2 regions of the Pseudomonas sp. H11T01 genome follow, and region 2 is predicted to be linked to the other one. Evidence: predicted binding sites of a transcription regulator. Region 2 holds the regulator's gene; the other holds the start of a gene.

Region 1 (7,949 bases), on a different contig from region 2:
AGTAGCGAGATGACGGGGCGCAGGGGGGAGCGATAGCAGGAGACTTGCAGTATGGCAGCACTGGTTTTATCGCCATGACTCGCTTCTCCATTCAGACGGGCGCTGAATAAGGGGATGGACTGATCAGGTTGCTCTACGCTCCAGCCTGTCCCCTGAAAACGAGTGGTTGAGAGGCTGCCAGCAGCCTGGGCGCAGGGCAGCACGCTGAGCATAAGCGTCAGCGAGAAAAGTATTTTACGGGGGAGGTTCATCGCGAAATCCGCCAGGGAGGGGGAAGAGTTAATGCGGCGGATCGTAAAGGTTTGCGCGCTTGAGGCGAGTCATGAGTGAGTAAGTTGCTCGGTTTGACGGTGACGGGCTTTGTAATCTGTATCTAACTCATTGTTTTTAAAGATAAAAAAAGACCTCCCGAAGGAGGCCTCTTTTGTTACGCCGCGTGTACCGGCGTCACGGGATTAGCAGCTGTAGTACAGCTCGTATTCCAGTGGGTGTACGAAGGTACGTACTTTGATTTCTTCTTCGCTTTTCAGAGCGATGTAAGCGTCGATGAAGTCGTCGCTGAAAACGCCGCCTTTGGTCAGGAACGCACGACCTTTGTCCAGCTCTTCCAGGGCTTCTTTCAGGCTGCCGCAAACTTGTGGGATCTCTTTGGCCTCTTCAGGCGGCAGGTCATACAGGTTTTTGTCGGCGGCGTCGCCTGGGTGGATCTTGTTCTGGATACCATCCAGGCCGGCCATTACCAGAGCAGCGAAGGCCAGGTACGGGTTGGCTGCTGGATCCGGGAAGCGAGCTTCGATACGGCGAGCGCGAGGGCTGGACACGTAAGGAATACGGATCGAAGCGGAACGGTTGCGAGCCGAGTAGGCCAGCATTACCGGAGCTTCGAAACCTGGGACCAGACGCTTGTAGGAGTTGGTCGACGGGTTGGTGAAGCCGTTCAGTGCCTTACCGTGCTTGATGATGCCGCCGATGAAGAACAGGGCGGTATCGGACAGGCCGGCATAGCCTTCGCCTGCGAAGGTGTTCTTGCCATCTTTGGCGATGGACAGGTGAACGTGCATACCCGAACCGTTGTCGCCGTACAGAGGCTTAGGCATGAAGGTCGCGGTGCGGCCATAAGCGTCGGCAACGTTATGTACGCAGTACTTCAGGGTCTGAACTTCGTCAGCCTTGGCAACCAGGGTGTTGAACTTCACACCGATTTCGTTCTGACCGGCAGTCGCCACTTCGTGGTGGTGAACTTCGATGACCAGGCCCATTTCTTCCATGGCGTTGCACATGGAGGTACGGATTTCGTGGTCGTGGTCGAACGGCGGAACAGGGAAGTAGCCGCCTTTGACGCCTGGACGGTGGCCTTTGTTGCCGCCTTCCACGTCCTGGTCGGACATCCACGAACCTTGTTCGGAGTAGATTTTGAACATGGAGCCGGAGATGTCGGACTTGAACTTCACTTCGTCGAAGATGAAGAACTCAGGCTCCGGACCGACGAAAACGGTGTCGCCGATACCGGTGGACTTCAGGTATTCCTCGGCGCGCTTGGCAATGGCGCGTGGGTCACGGTCATAGCCTTGCATGGTCGAAGGTTCGATCACGTCGCAAACCAGGATCAGGGTCGGCTCTTCGGTGAACGGGTCGAGAACGGCGGTAGAGTCGTCCGGCATCAGGATCATGTCGGAGGCTTCGATGCCTTTCCAGCCGGCGATGGAGGAGCCGTCAAACATTTTGCCTTCTTCGAAGAAGGCTTCATCCAGCGCATCGCGAGCCGGCATGGTCACGTGGTGCTGAGTGCCTTTGGTGTCAGTGAAGCGCAGATCAATCCATTTGACGTCATGATCTTTGATGAGTTGAACCGACTTCGACATAGTGTCCTCCGGGGTGGCTTCGGGCTAGTAGTGGAGTGCCCTTAGAATGTGGGTGATGCCGGCGCGAATACTCTGCCATGGCAACCTGCCTCACAAGGGAGCAAATTGCATGCCAGTGCCCCGACTTGGGTTTTCTGCCCCAAACTCACGCATATAAACGTGCAGAACGGGAAAATCGAGAAAATAGCGCACTGCAATGTTGCGCTTAAAACCTCGAATGCCCCGTTTTAGTGCGTGCAGGGCCATCTGCATATTAACTGGTTAAACCTTGAGCAATTTCCGCTATAATCCGCGCCCCCCTTTTTCGGCTGGCCCTTCGCGCGCTGTTTTCATGAAATTAATCGTAAAAGTCTTTCCCGAAATCATCATCAAGAGCCGCCCGGTACGGATGCGTTTCATCCGCCAGTTGGCCAAAAACATCCGTGCCGTGCTCCGCGATCTGGACCCGGCTGTGGTGGTGAGCGGTGTGTGGGACAACCTCGTCATGGAAACCCGTGTCAGCGAGCCGAAAGCCTTGAAGGACATGATGGATCGCCTGAGCTGCATGCCGGGCATCGCGCATTTCCTGCAGGTCGATGAGTACCCATTGGGCGACTTCGATGACATCGTCGCCAAGTGCAAGCAGCACTTCGGTGATGCCTTGCCGGGCAAGATCTTTTCAGTGCGCTGCAAGCGCGCCGGCAAGCACGAATTTACCTCGATGGAAGTCGAGAAATACGTCGGTAGCCAGCTGCGTCGTCAGTGCGGCGCCGCCGGAATTTCCCTGAAAGAGCCAGAAATTGAAGTGCGGATGGAAATTCGCGACCAACGGTTGTTTGTGATTCACAGCCAGCACAACAGCATCGGCGGCTATCCGCTGGGCGCCCTCGAACAGACCCTGGTATTGATGTCCGGCGGTTTCGATTCGACGGTGGCGGCTTACCAGATCATGCGCCGCGGGCTGATGAGCCATTTCTGCTTCTTCAATCTTGGCGGTCGTGCCCACGAGCTGGGCGTGATGGAAGTCGCGCACTTTATCTGGAAAAAGTACGGCAGCTCCCAACGCGTGCTATTTGTCAGCGTGCCGTTCGAGGAAGTGCTCGGAGAAATTCTCGGTAAAGTCGATAACAGTCATATGGGCGTAGTATTGAAGCGTATGATGTTGCGCGCTGCGTCCAGGATTGCCGATCGGCTGGAAATCGACGCGCTGGTGACCGGTGAGGCGATCTCCCAGGTTTCCAGCCAGACGCTGCCGAATCTGTCGGTGATCGACTGTGTGACCGAGAAGCTGGTGCTACGCCCGCTGATCGCCAGTCACAAGCAGGACATCATTGATCTGGCGAACGAGATCGGCACTGCCGATTTCGCCAAGCACATGCCGGAGTATTGCGGGGTGATTTCGGTCAACCCCAAGACCCACGCCAAGCGCAATCGCGTGGAGTACGAAGAACAGCAGTTCGATATGGCGGTGCTTGAGCGTGCGCTCGAGAACGCCAAACTGGTGCCAATCGATCGGGTTATCGATGAATTGGGCCAGGATTTGCAGGTCGAAGAAGTCAGTGAAGCGCTGGCCGGTCAGATCGTGATCGACATCCGTCATCCGGATGCTCAGGACGACGAGCCGCTGGTGCTGCCTGGCATCGAGGTACAAGCGATGCCGTTTTATGCATTGAACGCTCGTTTCAAGGAACTGGACCCTACTCGCCAGTACCTGTTGTATTGCGACAAAGGCGTGATGAGTCGCCTGCATGCCCACCATTTGCTCAGTGAGGGGCATGCCAATGTGCGCGTTTATCGACCGAGCTAAGAGCCCGGGGCTGTATGCCTGTGGCCTGCGTCACCGGCCCCCCGACGCCGCCGTCAAGCTGTAACGGCTTTGCCGGACTCTACTGTAAATAGCTGCCAAGACTTGTCAGCACACCGAATCCTCTGATCGAGATACACAAGTGATCGAAAATCTACGCAACATCGCCATCATTGCTCACGTTGACCATGGTAAAACCACCCTGGTAGACAAACTCTTGCGTCAATCCGGCACCCTGGAACGCGGCGAGCTCAACGACGAACGCGTGATGGACTCCAACGACCAGGAGAAAGAGCGCGGTATTACCATTCTGGCGAAAAACACCGCCATCAACTGGAACGGCTACCACATCAACATCGTGGACACCCCGGGCCACGCCGACTTCGGCGGCGAAGTTGAACGTGTAATGTCGATGGTTGACTCCGTTCTGCTGCTGGTTGACGCTCAAGACGGCCCTATGCCGCAAACCCGTTTCGTGACCAAGAAGGCTTTCGAAGCCGGCCTGCGTCCAATCGTGGTGATCAACAAGGTTGACCGTCCAGGCGCGCGTCCGGACTGGGTTTTGGACCAGATCTTCGACCTGTTCGACAACCTGGGTGCTACCGAAGAGCAACTCGACTTCCAAGTCGTTTACGCCTCGGCCCTGAACGGTATTGCCGGTCTGGAACACACCGCCATGGCGGAAGACATGACCCCGCTGTACCAGGCGATTGTCGACCACGTTCCAGCTCCAAAAGTCGACCGTGACGGTCCGTTCCAGATGCAAATCTCGGCACTGGACTACAACAGCTTCCTGGGTGTTATCGGCGTTGGCCGTATCGCTCGTGGTCGCGTCAAGCCGAACACTCAAGTTGTGGCCATCGACGTTGACGGCAAGCGCCGTAACGGTCGTATCCTCAAGCTGATGGGTCACCACGGTCTGCACCGTATCGACGTTGACGAAGCAGCTGCAGGCGACATCGTCTGCATCAGCGGCTTCGACCAGCTGTTCATCTCCGACACTCTGTGCGACCCACTGAATGTTGAAGCGATGAAGCCGTTGACCGTTGACGAACCAACCGTTTCCATGACCTTCCAGGTAAACGACTCGCCTTTCTGTGGTAAAGAAGGCAAGTTCGTCACCAGCCGTAACATCAAGGAACGTCTGGACAAAGAACTGCTGTTCAACGTTGCTCTGCGCGTTGAAGAAGGCGACACCGCCGACAAGTTCAAAGTCTCCGGCCGTGGTGAGCTGCACCTCTCGGTACTGATCGAAACCATGCGTCGCGAAGGCTTCGAAATGGGTGTTGGTCGTCCGGAAGTGATCATCCGTATGGTTGACGGCGTGAAACACGAACCGTACGAAAACGTGACCATCGACCTGCCGGAAGAATCCCAGGGCGCGATCATGGAACAGATCGGTATCCGTAAAGGCGACCTGACCAACATGGTTCCGGATGGCAAGGGCCGTGTGCGCCTTGAGTACAACATCCCGGCTCGTGGCTTGATCGGTTTCCGTAACGAGTTCCTGACCCTGACCTCCGGTGCAGGCATCCTGACCTCGATCTTCGACCGTTACGACGTGATGAAGTCCGGCGACATGTCCGGCCGTCAGAACGGCGTGCTGGTTTCGGTTGCTACCGGTAAGGCTCTGACTTACTCGCTGGAAACCCTGCAGGCTCGTGGCAAGCTGTTCCTGGGCCACGGCGAAGACGTGTACGAAGGTCAAATCGTCGGCATCAACAGCCGCGATAACGACCTGGGTGTAAACCCAACCAAAGGCAAGAAGCTCGACAACATGCGTGCTTCCGGTAAAGACGAAACCATCGCACTGGTTCCGCCTATCCGCTTCACTCTGGAGCAAGCTCTGGAATTCGTTCAAGAAGACGAGTTGTGTGAAGTGACGCCGAAGTCCATCCGTCTTCGTAAGAAGATCCTGGGCGAAAGCGAGCGCACCCGCGCTGCCAAGAAAAGCGGCAACTGATTCATTAGTTAGCTGTTAAAAAAACGCCCCCGACCTTGCGGTCGGGGGCGTTTTTGTTTGTCTGGGTTTTGATCGGAGGCTTCGCGTTCCAGGATCGTTCCCACGCTCTGCGTGGGAATGCCTCACTGGACGCTCCGCGTCCGCTTCGGCAGTGACGCAGAGCGTCACCGGATGCATTCCCACGCAGGAGCGTGGGAACGATCAACTTCCAGCCTTGATCAAAACTTGTCCAGGGCCTTGCGGCTGGTGTCGCGCTCGACTTCTTTGGGCTTATACGCGCAATACCCTGGCCGTGGGCCGATCTTCGGGTGATTGCGGCAGGTGTCCGGGCGCTTTTCGTAAATGGTGCATAGACGGCTTTTGCGGTCCAGGTACAGGCAATCGTTGTTGCTCATGCGCTGAAGTGTGAAGATTTCAGACTTCTGGTTGTAGCGCTCGACGATGCCTTCTTTTTGCAGGCGCTTGGCGATGTTCTTCGGCGGGTCGCCGCGCTCGAATTCATCGACGATGCCAATGCGGATCAAGTCTTTGATCTTCACTTCGACCGGCAGGGTGCAACAGCTGGAAACACAGCCACCGCACATATAGCTGGAGTATTTCGCCCAGGTATCGAGTCGGTCGATTTCCGCGGCGGCGATCAGTTGGGGCTTCATCAGGTGTGTTTCCAGGGGGTGTATCAGGGCGCGCGATGATACCGGGGTTGGTGGAGGTGTGGACAACCATTTGCCGGTTTTTCGTCCGCTCAGGGCATTTAGGGCAAATCGGCACGGCATCTGCATCTTTTTAGGGCGTTACCTGCCGGGACAAAAAGCTTTACATGGGCATTTGAAAAAACTGCCGAACCAGAGCCTTTGCCTCGTGTCAGACCGACTAGGCTCAAGCAATTCCATGCTCGCTCCTTCTATCTCGCTCGAGGTCGCATCGATGTCTCAGGAACCGCTTGTACGAGAAGCTGAGGTGGCCGCATTTCGCGACGCCGTCTTGACCAAGCTCACCTACGCGGTGGGTAAAGACCCGGATCACGCCTTTGACCATGATTGGTTCGAAGCCATTGCTTTGGCAGCACGGGATCATATGGTCGAACACTGGATGGACCACACGCGGCAGATCTACCGCAAGGGTCAAAAGCGTGTGTACTACCTCTCCCTGGAGTTTTTGATCGGTCGTCTGCTCTATGACAGTTTGAGCAACCTTGGGCTGCTGGACGTGGCGCGGGACGCCATGACCGAACTGGGCGTTGACCTTGAGCGCATTCGTCTGCTGGAACCGGATGCGGCGCTGGGCAATGGTGGCCTTGGCCGATTGGCCGCCTGTTTCATGGAAAGCATGTCCACACTCGGTATCGCCGGCCATGGTTACGGTATTCGTTATGAGCACGGATTGTTCCGCCAGGCCATCGTCGATGGCTGGCAGCAGGAGCAGACCGAACACTGGCTGGATTTCGGCAACCCTTGGGAGTTCGAACGGGCTGAGGTGATCTACCCGATCGGCTTCGGTGGCGGTGTCGAGACGGTGCAGGATGAGACCGGCAAGACCAAGCAAGTTTGGTATCCGGCGGAAACCGTGCGGGCGGTGGCCTATGACACGCCGGTGGTCGGTTGGCAGGGTGCCAGCGTCAACACCCTGCGGTTGTGGCGGGCTCGGGCGATGGAAGACCTGCATCTGGAGCGCTTCAATGCTGGCGACCACTTGGGCGCGGTAGCCGAGGTGGCGCGGGCAGAAAGTATCTCGCGCGTACTCTATCCGGCCGACAGCACCGATGCGGGCCAAGAGCTGCGGCTGCGTCAGGAGTATTTCTTTGTCTCGGCATCCCTGCAGGATTTGTTGCGTCGGCACAAGAACATGCATGGCTCGGTGTTGAGTCTTGGCGAGCATGCCGCGATCCAGCTCAACGACACCCATCCCTCGATTGCTGTGGCCGAGCTGATGCGCCAGTTGGTCGATTTGCATGATATTGCATGGGACGCGGCCTGGCAGGTCACCGTCGACACGCTGTCCTACACCAACCACACGTTGTTGCCCGAGGCGCTGGAAACCTGGCCGGTGGGGCTGATGGAGCGGATGCTGCCGCGGCACATGCAGATCATTTACCTGATCAACGCCCAGCACATCGACTCGCTGCGGGCCAAGGGCATCCACGACTTCGACGTGTTGCGCGCGGTATCGCTGATCGAGGAGGACAACGGTCGCCGGGTCCGCATGGGCAACCTGGCGTTTCTCGGCTCTCACAGCGTCAACGGTGTATCCGGTCTGCATACCCAATTGATGCGCAGCACGGTGTTTTCTGAACTGCATAAGCTCTATCCGGAACGGATCAACAACAAGACCAACGGCATCACCT
Region 2 (7,949 bases):
AGCACCGCCAACGCTGGCGGCGTACATAACCTGTTCGTCACCCATGGCGACGAAGACCAGGCTGCGTTGTTGCGTCGGATGGGACGCGGTCTGTTGGTCACTGAGTTGATGGGCCAGGGCTTGAACATGGTTACCGGCGATTATTCCCGTGGTGCTGCGGGCTTCTGGGTGGAAAACGGCGAGATCCAGTTCGCTGTGCAGGAAGTGACCATTGCCGGCAACATGCGCGATATGTTCCAGCAGATTGTCGCGGTCGGTAATGACCTGGAACTGCGCAGCAATATCCGCACGGGTTCGGTGTTAATCGAGCGGATGACTGTCGCCGGTAGCTAAACGGCCACAGCTTCAAAAAAAGGCACGTCATCCAATGGGTGACGCGCCTTTTTTTGTTGGAGGTCTGTGCATCGGGTTTTGTTTGATGATGGTGATGGATACAGCGTTGGCGTAGTGGAGCGTTGCGTAGACAAGGGCGAGCCTACTTTTACTCGCCTTCGTCGAAGTAGCGGTTGATCAAATCGACCAACGCGTCTAACGCTTCCTGCTCTTGCTCACCTTCAGTGAGGAGATGGATTTTGGTGCCTTTGCCAGCAGCCAGCATCATCATGGCCATGATGCTTTTACCGTCGACCGTGGAATCGGGCGTGCGTCCTACTCTGATCGTGCAATCCTTGAACTGACCGGCGACGCCGACGAACTTGGCAGATGCTCGGGCATGTAAACCCAGCTTGTTGATAATTTCAATTTCCAGAGCGGGCATCGCGGTGTGGATCCTTTAGCTTAGGTCGCGGTGGCGAACCTGGACGTTCTTCAGGGACTTTTGCAGAGCCTGGCCCAGACGTTCGGTCAGGTAGACGGAGCGGTGATGCCCGCCGGTGCAGCCAATGGCGATGGTGACGTAAGCGCGGTTGCTGGCGGCAAAACGGGGCAGCCACTTCAGCAGATAGGTAGAGATATCCTGGAACATTTCTTCGACGTCCGGTTGTGCGGCCAGATAGTCGGCAACCGGCTGATCCAGCCCGGACTGATCGCGCAACTCCGGTTTCCAGTACGGATTGGGTAAGCAACGCACGTCGAACACCAGGTCGGCGTCGACCGGCATACCGCGCTTGAAACCGAAAGATTCGACCAGAAATGCTGTGCCGGGCTCCGGCTGGTTCAGCAGGCGAAGCTTGATAGTGTCGCGCAGCTGATACAGGTTCAGATGGGTGGTGTTGACCTTCAGATCAGCGAGGTCAGCAATCGGCCCAAGCAGGTTGGTTTCATCGTCAATGGCTTCGGCGAGAGATCGATTGGCGTTGCTCAGGGGATGGCGTCGACGGGTCTCCGAGAAGCGCTTGAGCAGGGTTTCTTCGTCGGCGTCCAGATACAGCACGTCGCATTGGATGTGCCGGCTGCGCACCTCCTCCAGAAGTTCGGGAAAACGCGACAAATGGCTGGGCAAGTTACGGGCGTCAATGGAAACCGCAACCAGCGGTTGTGCCAGTTCAGTGTGAATCAACGCGCGTTCGGCCAGTTCCGGAAGCAGGCCGGCTGGCAGGTTGTCGATGCAGTAGTAACCGTTGTCCTCCAATACATCGAGGGCGGTGCTTTTACCCGAGCCGGAGCGGCCACTGACGATGATCAAGCGCATGATTAGTGACCGTTCTGCTCGTCCAGGACAACCTGGTACAGGGCTTCATTGGTTGCGGCGCTGCGAAGTTTTTCGCGCACTTCCTTGCGGTCCAGCATGCTGGCAATCTGCCGGAGCAGTTCCAGGTGCGCATCGGTAGCGGCTTGCGGGACCAGCAGGACAAACAGCAGGTCGACCGGGGCACCATCGATGGCGTCGAAATCTATGGGGGCGTCCAGGTGCATCAAGGCACTGATGGGCGACTCGCAGCCTTTGAGGCGGCAGTGGGGAATGGCGATGCCGTTGCCAAAACCGGTGGAACCGAGTTTTTCACGGGCAATCAGACTCTCGAAGACATCTTGCATCTCCAGATCCGGCACTTCGCGGCTGATCAGGTTGGCAATTTGTTCAAGGGCGCGCTTTTTACTGCCGCCCGGCACGTTCACCAAAGAACGGCCGGGGGTCAGGATGTTTTCAAGTCGGATCATGGGTTGGGAGTGTTAACGACCTGTTGCGCCCTGGAGGACACTTTGGGTCTTTTCCTTATGCTTTTTGAGTTGGCGATCCAGCTTGTCGGTGAGTGCGTCGATCGCCGCATACATGTCTTCATGCTCGGCGTTGGCGACCACTTCATTGCCGGGGATATGCAAGGTAGCTTCGATTTTCTGCTTCAGCTTCTCGACCGTCATCGTGACTTGCACGTTAGTGATCTTGTCGAAATGCCTTTCCAATCGCTCAAGCTTTTCGCCGATGTAGGCGCGCAGAGGTTCGGTCACTTCCAGTTGGTGTCCACTGATGTTGACTTGCATACAGCTTCTCCTTCGTTGCCAGTGCATAAGGCGGCAGGCTGGTTTGCCTGCCACTAGGCTGTGTCCGAAAACTTTCTGGGTTTTCAAACACACCCTGGAACGCTGTGGCGTGGCCCGTTACATCAACCGCTTGCGTTCGCTCGAAGGCGCGATTCCAAGGGATTCGCGGTACTTGGCGACGGTGCGGCGGGCTACCTGAATGCCTTGTGCCTCCAGTAAACCAGCGATCTTGCTGTCACTCAACGGCTTTTTCTGATTTTCCGCGGCAACCAGTTTTTTGATGATCGCGCGGATCGCCGTGGACGAGCATTCACCGCCTTCAGAGGTACTTACGTGGCTGGAGAAAAAGTATTTCAGTTCGTAGATACCGCGCGGGGTATGCATGAATTTTTGCGTGGTGACCCGCGAAATCGTCGACTCGTGCATGCCGACCGCCTCGGCGATGTCATGCAGCACCAGCGGTTTCATCGCCTCATCGCCGTACTCGAGAAAGCCGCGCTGATGCTCGACGATCTGGGTGGCAACTTTCATCAGGGTTTCGTTGCGACTTTGCAGGCTCTTGATGAACCAGCGGGCTTCCTGCAACTGGTTGCGCATGAAGGTGTTGTCGGCGCTGGTGTCGGCGCGACGCACGAAACCGGCGTACTGCGGGTTGACCCGCAGGCGTGGCACGGATTCCTGATTAAGCTCTACCAGCCAGCGTTCGTTGTCCTTGCGCACGATCACGTCAGGGACGACGTATTCGGCTTCACTGGACTCGATTTGCGAGCCCGGGCGCGGGTTGAGGCTTTGCACCAGCTCGATGATCTGGCGCAGCTCGTCTTCCTTAAGCTTCATGCGGCGCATCAGCTGACTGTAGTCGCGGCTACCGAGCAGGTCGATGAAGTCGATGACCAGGCGTTTTGCCTCAGTCAGCCAAGGTGTTTTGGCTGGCAATTGGCGCAGTTGCAGCAACAGGCACTCGCCCAGGTTGCGCGCACCGATGCCGGCCGGCTCGAATTGTTGGATGCGATGCAGGACGGCTTCAATCTCGTCTAGTTCGATGTCCAGTTCCGGGTCGAAGGCTTCAAGGATTTCCTCGAGGGTCTCGTCCAGGTAGCCCTGATTGTTGATGCAGTCGATCAGGGTTACGGCGATCAGGCGATCGGTGTCGGACATAGGCGCGAGGTTGAGTTGCCAGAGCAAATGGCTCTGCAGGCTCTCACCAGCCGATGTGCGGGTGGTGAAGTCCCACTCGTCGTCATCGTTGCTCGGCAGGCTGCTGGCGCTGGTCTGGTAGACATCTTCCCAGGCAGTGTCGACCGGCAGTTCGTTAGGGATACGCTCGTTCCAGTCGCCTTCCTCGAGGTTATCCACTGTCGGGGCGGATTCCTGGTAGGAAGGTTCCTGAACATCTGCGTTGGGTTTCTGCTCGACGTTGTCGGCCAGAGGGTCGGTGTTATCGAAGTCGTCGCCCTCTTCCTGGCGTTCGAGCATCGGATTGGACTCCAGTGCCTCCTGAATTTCCTGTTGCAGGTCCAGGGTCGACAATTGGAGCAGGCGGATGGCCTGTTGCAGCTGCGGTGTCATCGTCAGCTGCTGGCCCATTCTCAAGACTAGCGATGGTTTCATGGCAGGGGCTTAACACCTTATTCGCCGGCGCGCATGCGCCATCCACTACAGGGCGCCGAAGCGCCAAACATAAGCAAATTATATGCCTGAAACTGGAGTGTTTGCCTAGAGCGCTGTAACAATAAAATTTTAAAGGATCTTATTGCTACCGACGCTCTGGCGACTAGCCAGGCACCTCAACGCTTACAGGCGGAACTCATGGCCCAGATACACTTCCTTGACCAGTTCGTTGGCCAGGATGGTTTCTGAATCGCCTTCGGCAATCAGTTGGCCGTCATTGACGATGTAAGCGGTCTCGCAGATATCCAGGGTTTCACGGACGTTGTGGTCGGTGATCAGTACGCCGATGCCCTTGGCCTTCAAGTGATAAATGATCTGCTTGATGTCGCCCACGGAGATCGGGTCCACACCGGCAAAAGGTTCGTCGAGCAGGATGAACTTCGGTGCGGTGGCCAAGGCGCGGGCGATTTCCACGCGGCGGCGTTCACCACCGGAGAGGCTCATGCCGAGGTTGTCGCGAATGTGGCTGATGTGGAACTCCTGCAGCAGGCTTTCCAGCTCCTTGCGACGGCCGGCCTTGTCGAGCTCCTTGCGGGTCTCGAGAATGGCCATGATGTTGTCGGCTACCGACAGTTTGCGGAAGATCGATGCTTCTTGCGGAAGATAGCCGATACCTGCCCGTGCACGACCGTGCATCGGCTGGTGGCTGACATCCAGGTCGTCGATCAGGACGCGGCCCTGATCGGCCTGAACCAGTCCGACAATCATGTAGAAACAGGTGGTCTTGCCGGCGCCGTTAGGGCCGAGCAGGCCGACGATCTGGCCGCTGTCGATGGACAGACTGACGTCGCGCACGACCTGACGGCTCTTGTAGCTCTTGGCCAAATGCTGAGCTTTCAGAGTTGCCATTACTGGGCCTTCTGCTCGTCGGTTTTCTTTTTCGGCTGGATGACCATGTCGATCCGCGGGCGTGGAGCCGTGACCGAAGTGCCGGTGGCGCGGCCGGCGTTAGCGACCTGCTTGACGGTGTCGTAGACGATTTTTTCGCCTTCGGTGGTGTTGCCTTCGTTGATCACCTTGGCCCTGTCGATCAGCACGATCCGGTTTTGCGCGGCGTGATACTGAATGGTCACGGCATAACCCTGGACAGGCTTTGGATCTGTCGCCTTCTGCAGCTGTTCGAAGTAAGCCAGGTTGCCCACCGAGGTCACCACGTCGATTTCGCCTGCCGGGGTGCGGGTGATGGTCACGGTATTGCCGGTGATCTTCATCGAACCCTGAGTGATGATGACGTCGCCTTTGTAAGTGGCTATGCCTTGTTTGTCATCGAGTTGGGCGTCGTCGGCCTGAATGCGGATGGGTTGCTGGCTATCAGTCGGCAGAGCCCAGGCGCTCACGCTTCCCAGTGCTGCGCTCAGGCTGAGCAAAATAGGGAGGGTTTTAACGAGCCTCATACTGTCCTCTTACGTTCGATAGCAGGTGCATCCTGCCTTCTTCCAAATACGCTTTCATTCCCTTGCCCGTAGACACGCCACCGGCGCCGTCGATTCTAACGGCTTGCTCGGTCTGCGCATATTGCTTCTGAGGGAATACAGTCATACGACTACTGGTAATAATCGTCGCGCGGTTTTTCTCATCGGTACGTGCAATACGTACTGAATCAATCAATTCAACTTCAGTGCCGTCCGGATTGACCTCGCCGCGTTCGCTCTGGACGTGCCAGGGGAATGTCGTGCCGCGATACATTTGCAGGTCGGGCTTGGTCAGCAACGTCACTTCAGTTGCTTTCAGGTGTTCGACCTTGTCGGAAGTCATTTCGTACTGCAACTTGCCATCGGGCAGGAACTGTACGCTGTGGGCGTTGATGGCGTAGTAGTCAATGGCGCTTTCGTCGACGACCGCCGTCGGCCGCTCCATAAAGCGTTCCGGGCTGATGTTCCAGTAGCCAACGGCCGCGAACAGGGCGGCGATGACTCCGAAAATCAAAATGTTGCGAATCTTTTTGATCGACATAGGGACTCTACAGGTAGGCGGCGTTGGCCGCTTCAAGGCTGCCTTGGGCGCGCAGGATCAACTCGCAAAATTCGCGTGCCGCCCCTTCGCCACCACGGGCCTGTGTAATGCCGTGCGCATGTTCACGGACGAAACTGGCGGCGTTGGCAACAGCCATGCCCAGGCCGACGCGACGAATCACCGGCAGGTCGGGCAGATCGTCACCGAGGTAGGCGACTTGTTCATAGCTTAGGTTGAGTTGAGCAAGAAGCTCGTCGAGTACGACCAGTTTGTCTTCGCGGCCCTGATAAAGATGGGGGATGCCGAGATTTTTCGCGCGACGCTCGACCACTGGGGTCTTGCGGCCGCTGATAATAGCCGTTTGCACACCCGTGGCCATCAGCATCTTGATGCCTTGGCCGTCGAGGGTGTTGAAGGTTTTGAACTCGCTGCCGTCTTCGAGAAAGTACAGGCGACCATCAGTCAGCACACCATCGACGTCGAAAACCGCCAGTTTGATGTTTTTGCCGCGTTGCAACAGATCGGTATTCATTACATTACTCCCGCACGCAGCAAGTCATGCATATTCAAAGCGCCAACCGGGCGATCATCGCTGTCGACCACCACCAGTGCGTTGATCTTATTGTCTTCCATGATCTTCAGGGCTTGGGCTGCGAGCATTTCGGCACGGGCGGTCTTGCCGTGGGCGGTCATCACTTCATCGATGGTGGCGCTGTGGATGTCAATGGAGCGATCCAGTGTGCGACGCAAATCACCGTCAGTGAAAATCCCGGCCAGACGTCCGTCGGCCTCAAGCACCATTGTCATGCCAAGACCTTTGCGGGTCATTTCCATCAATGCTTCTTTCAGCAGGGTGCCACGCTGCACTTGAGGCAGTTCCGTGCCTGCATGCATGACGTTTTCCACTTTCAGCAACAGGCGACGACCCAGGGCGCCGCCCGGGTGGGAGAAGGCGAAGTCTTCGGCGGTAAAACCCCGTGCTTCAAGCAAGGCGACCGCCAATGCGTCGCCCATTACCAGGGCGGCGGTGGTCGAGGACGTCGGAGCCAGGTTCAGCGGGCAGGCTTCGTGCTCGACATTTACATTTAGATTGACCTCGGCGGTCTTGGCCAGCACTGAATCAGGATTACCGGTCATGCTGATCAACTGAATGCCCATGCGCTTGATCAGCGGCAGCAGGGTGACGATTTCATTGGTGGAGCCGGAGTTGGACAACGCGAGGATGATGTCATCGCGGGTAATCATGCCCATGTCACCGTGGCTGGCTTCTGCCGGGTGGACAAAAAATGCCGTGGTGCCGGTGCTGGCCAGAGTCGCAGCAATTTTGTTGCCGATGTGCCCGGACTTACCCATGCCGACCACAACCACGCGGCCTTTGCTGGCCAGAATCATCTCGCAAGCGCGTACGAAGTCTGCATCGATATGGGCCAGCAAGCCTTCTACGGCCTCCAGCTCGAGGCGGACTGTGCGTTGTGCTGATTGAATCAGGTCACTGGATTGGCTCATGACAGAAGTCGTATACCCTGGTGAAAAGGCGGCGATTATAACGGTAATGATCAATTCCCTCACGCTAGTTCGTCAGGCATTGTTTTGCTACAACTCCTTGAACCGTTCTATTTGCCTGCTTTTCGCCTGTCTTGACCCTGAACTGGCACGGCTTCGGCCTTGGGCGCTCCGCATCAGCAGTGATATAGTTCGCCGCCAGTTCGGCCTGCCCAGGATGTATGTGCTTCCGGTAGGGAGCCAGGCGTCCGAGTGAGAGGCTGCATCGCAAGGAGTTTAGATGAGTGCCGATAACGCCTACGCGGTCGAGCTGAAGGGACTGTCCTTCAAGCGCGGTACGCGCAGCATCTTCAATAACGTTGATATTCGTATTCCGCGGGGAAAGGTCACCGGCATCATGGGAC

The links. Region 2 encodes sigma-54, which starts transcription at its own class of promoters, with help from an activator protein. Its sites were predicted from a motif close to ANTGGCATNNANNTTGCTNT; they were not measured.
Region 1: the regulator sigma-54 is predicted to act here: its motif matches at 1,960-1,979, upstream of glnA (glutamate--ammonia ligase).

The regions. Positions count from the first base shown of each region.
Region 1 covers NZ_JBLYED010000001.1:14,860-22,808, reverse strand. Annotated here, with positions in the region: gene ACN1C3_RS00085 (hypothetical protein) at 1-251, opposite strand, end outside; gene glnA (glutamate--ammonia ligase) at 456-1,862, opposite strand; gene thiI (tRNA uracil 4-sulfurtransferase ThiI) at 2,194-3,648, shown strand; gene typA (translational GTPase TypA) at 3,788-5,608, shown strand; gene ACN1C3_RS00065 (YkgJ family cysteine cluster protein) at 5,827-6,261, opposite strand; gene ACN1C3_RS00060 (glycogen/starch/alpha-glucan phosphorylase) at 6,533-7,949, shown strand, end outside.
Region 2 covers NZ_JBLYED010000019.1:73,190-81,138, forward strand. Annotated here, with positions in the region: gene pmbA (metalloprotease PmbA) at 1-333, shown strand, start outside; gene ACN1C3_RS23330 (HPr family phosphocarrier protein) at 482-757, opposite strand; gene rapZ (RNase adapter RapZ) at 773-1,630, opposite strand; gene ptsN (PTS IIA-like nitrogen regulatory protein PtsN) at 1,633-2,097, opposite strand; gene hpf (ribosome hibernation-promoting factor, HPF/YfiA family) at 2,110-2,418, opposite strand; gene ACN1C3_RS23350 (RNA polymerase factor sigma-54) at 2,536-4,029, opposite strand; gene lptB (LPS export ABC transporter ATP-binding protein) at 4,213-4,938, opposite strand; gene lptA (lipopolysaccharide transport periplasmic protein LptA) at 4,938-5,483, opposite strand; gene lptC (LPS export ABC transporter periplasmic protein LptC) at 5,470-6,042, opposite strand; gene ACN1C3_RS23370 (KdsC family phosphatase) at 6,050-6,574, opposite strand; gene ACN1C3_RS23375 (KpsF/GutQ family sugar-phosphate isomerase) at 6,574-7,548, opposite strand; gene ACN1C3_RS23380 (ATP-binding cassette domain-containing protein) at 7,826-7,949, shown strand, end outside.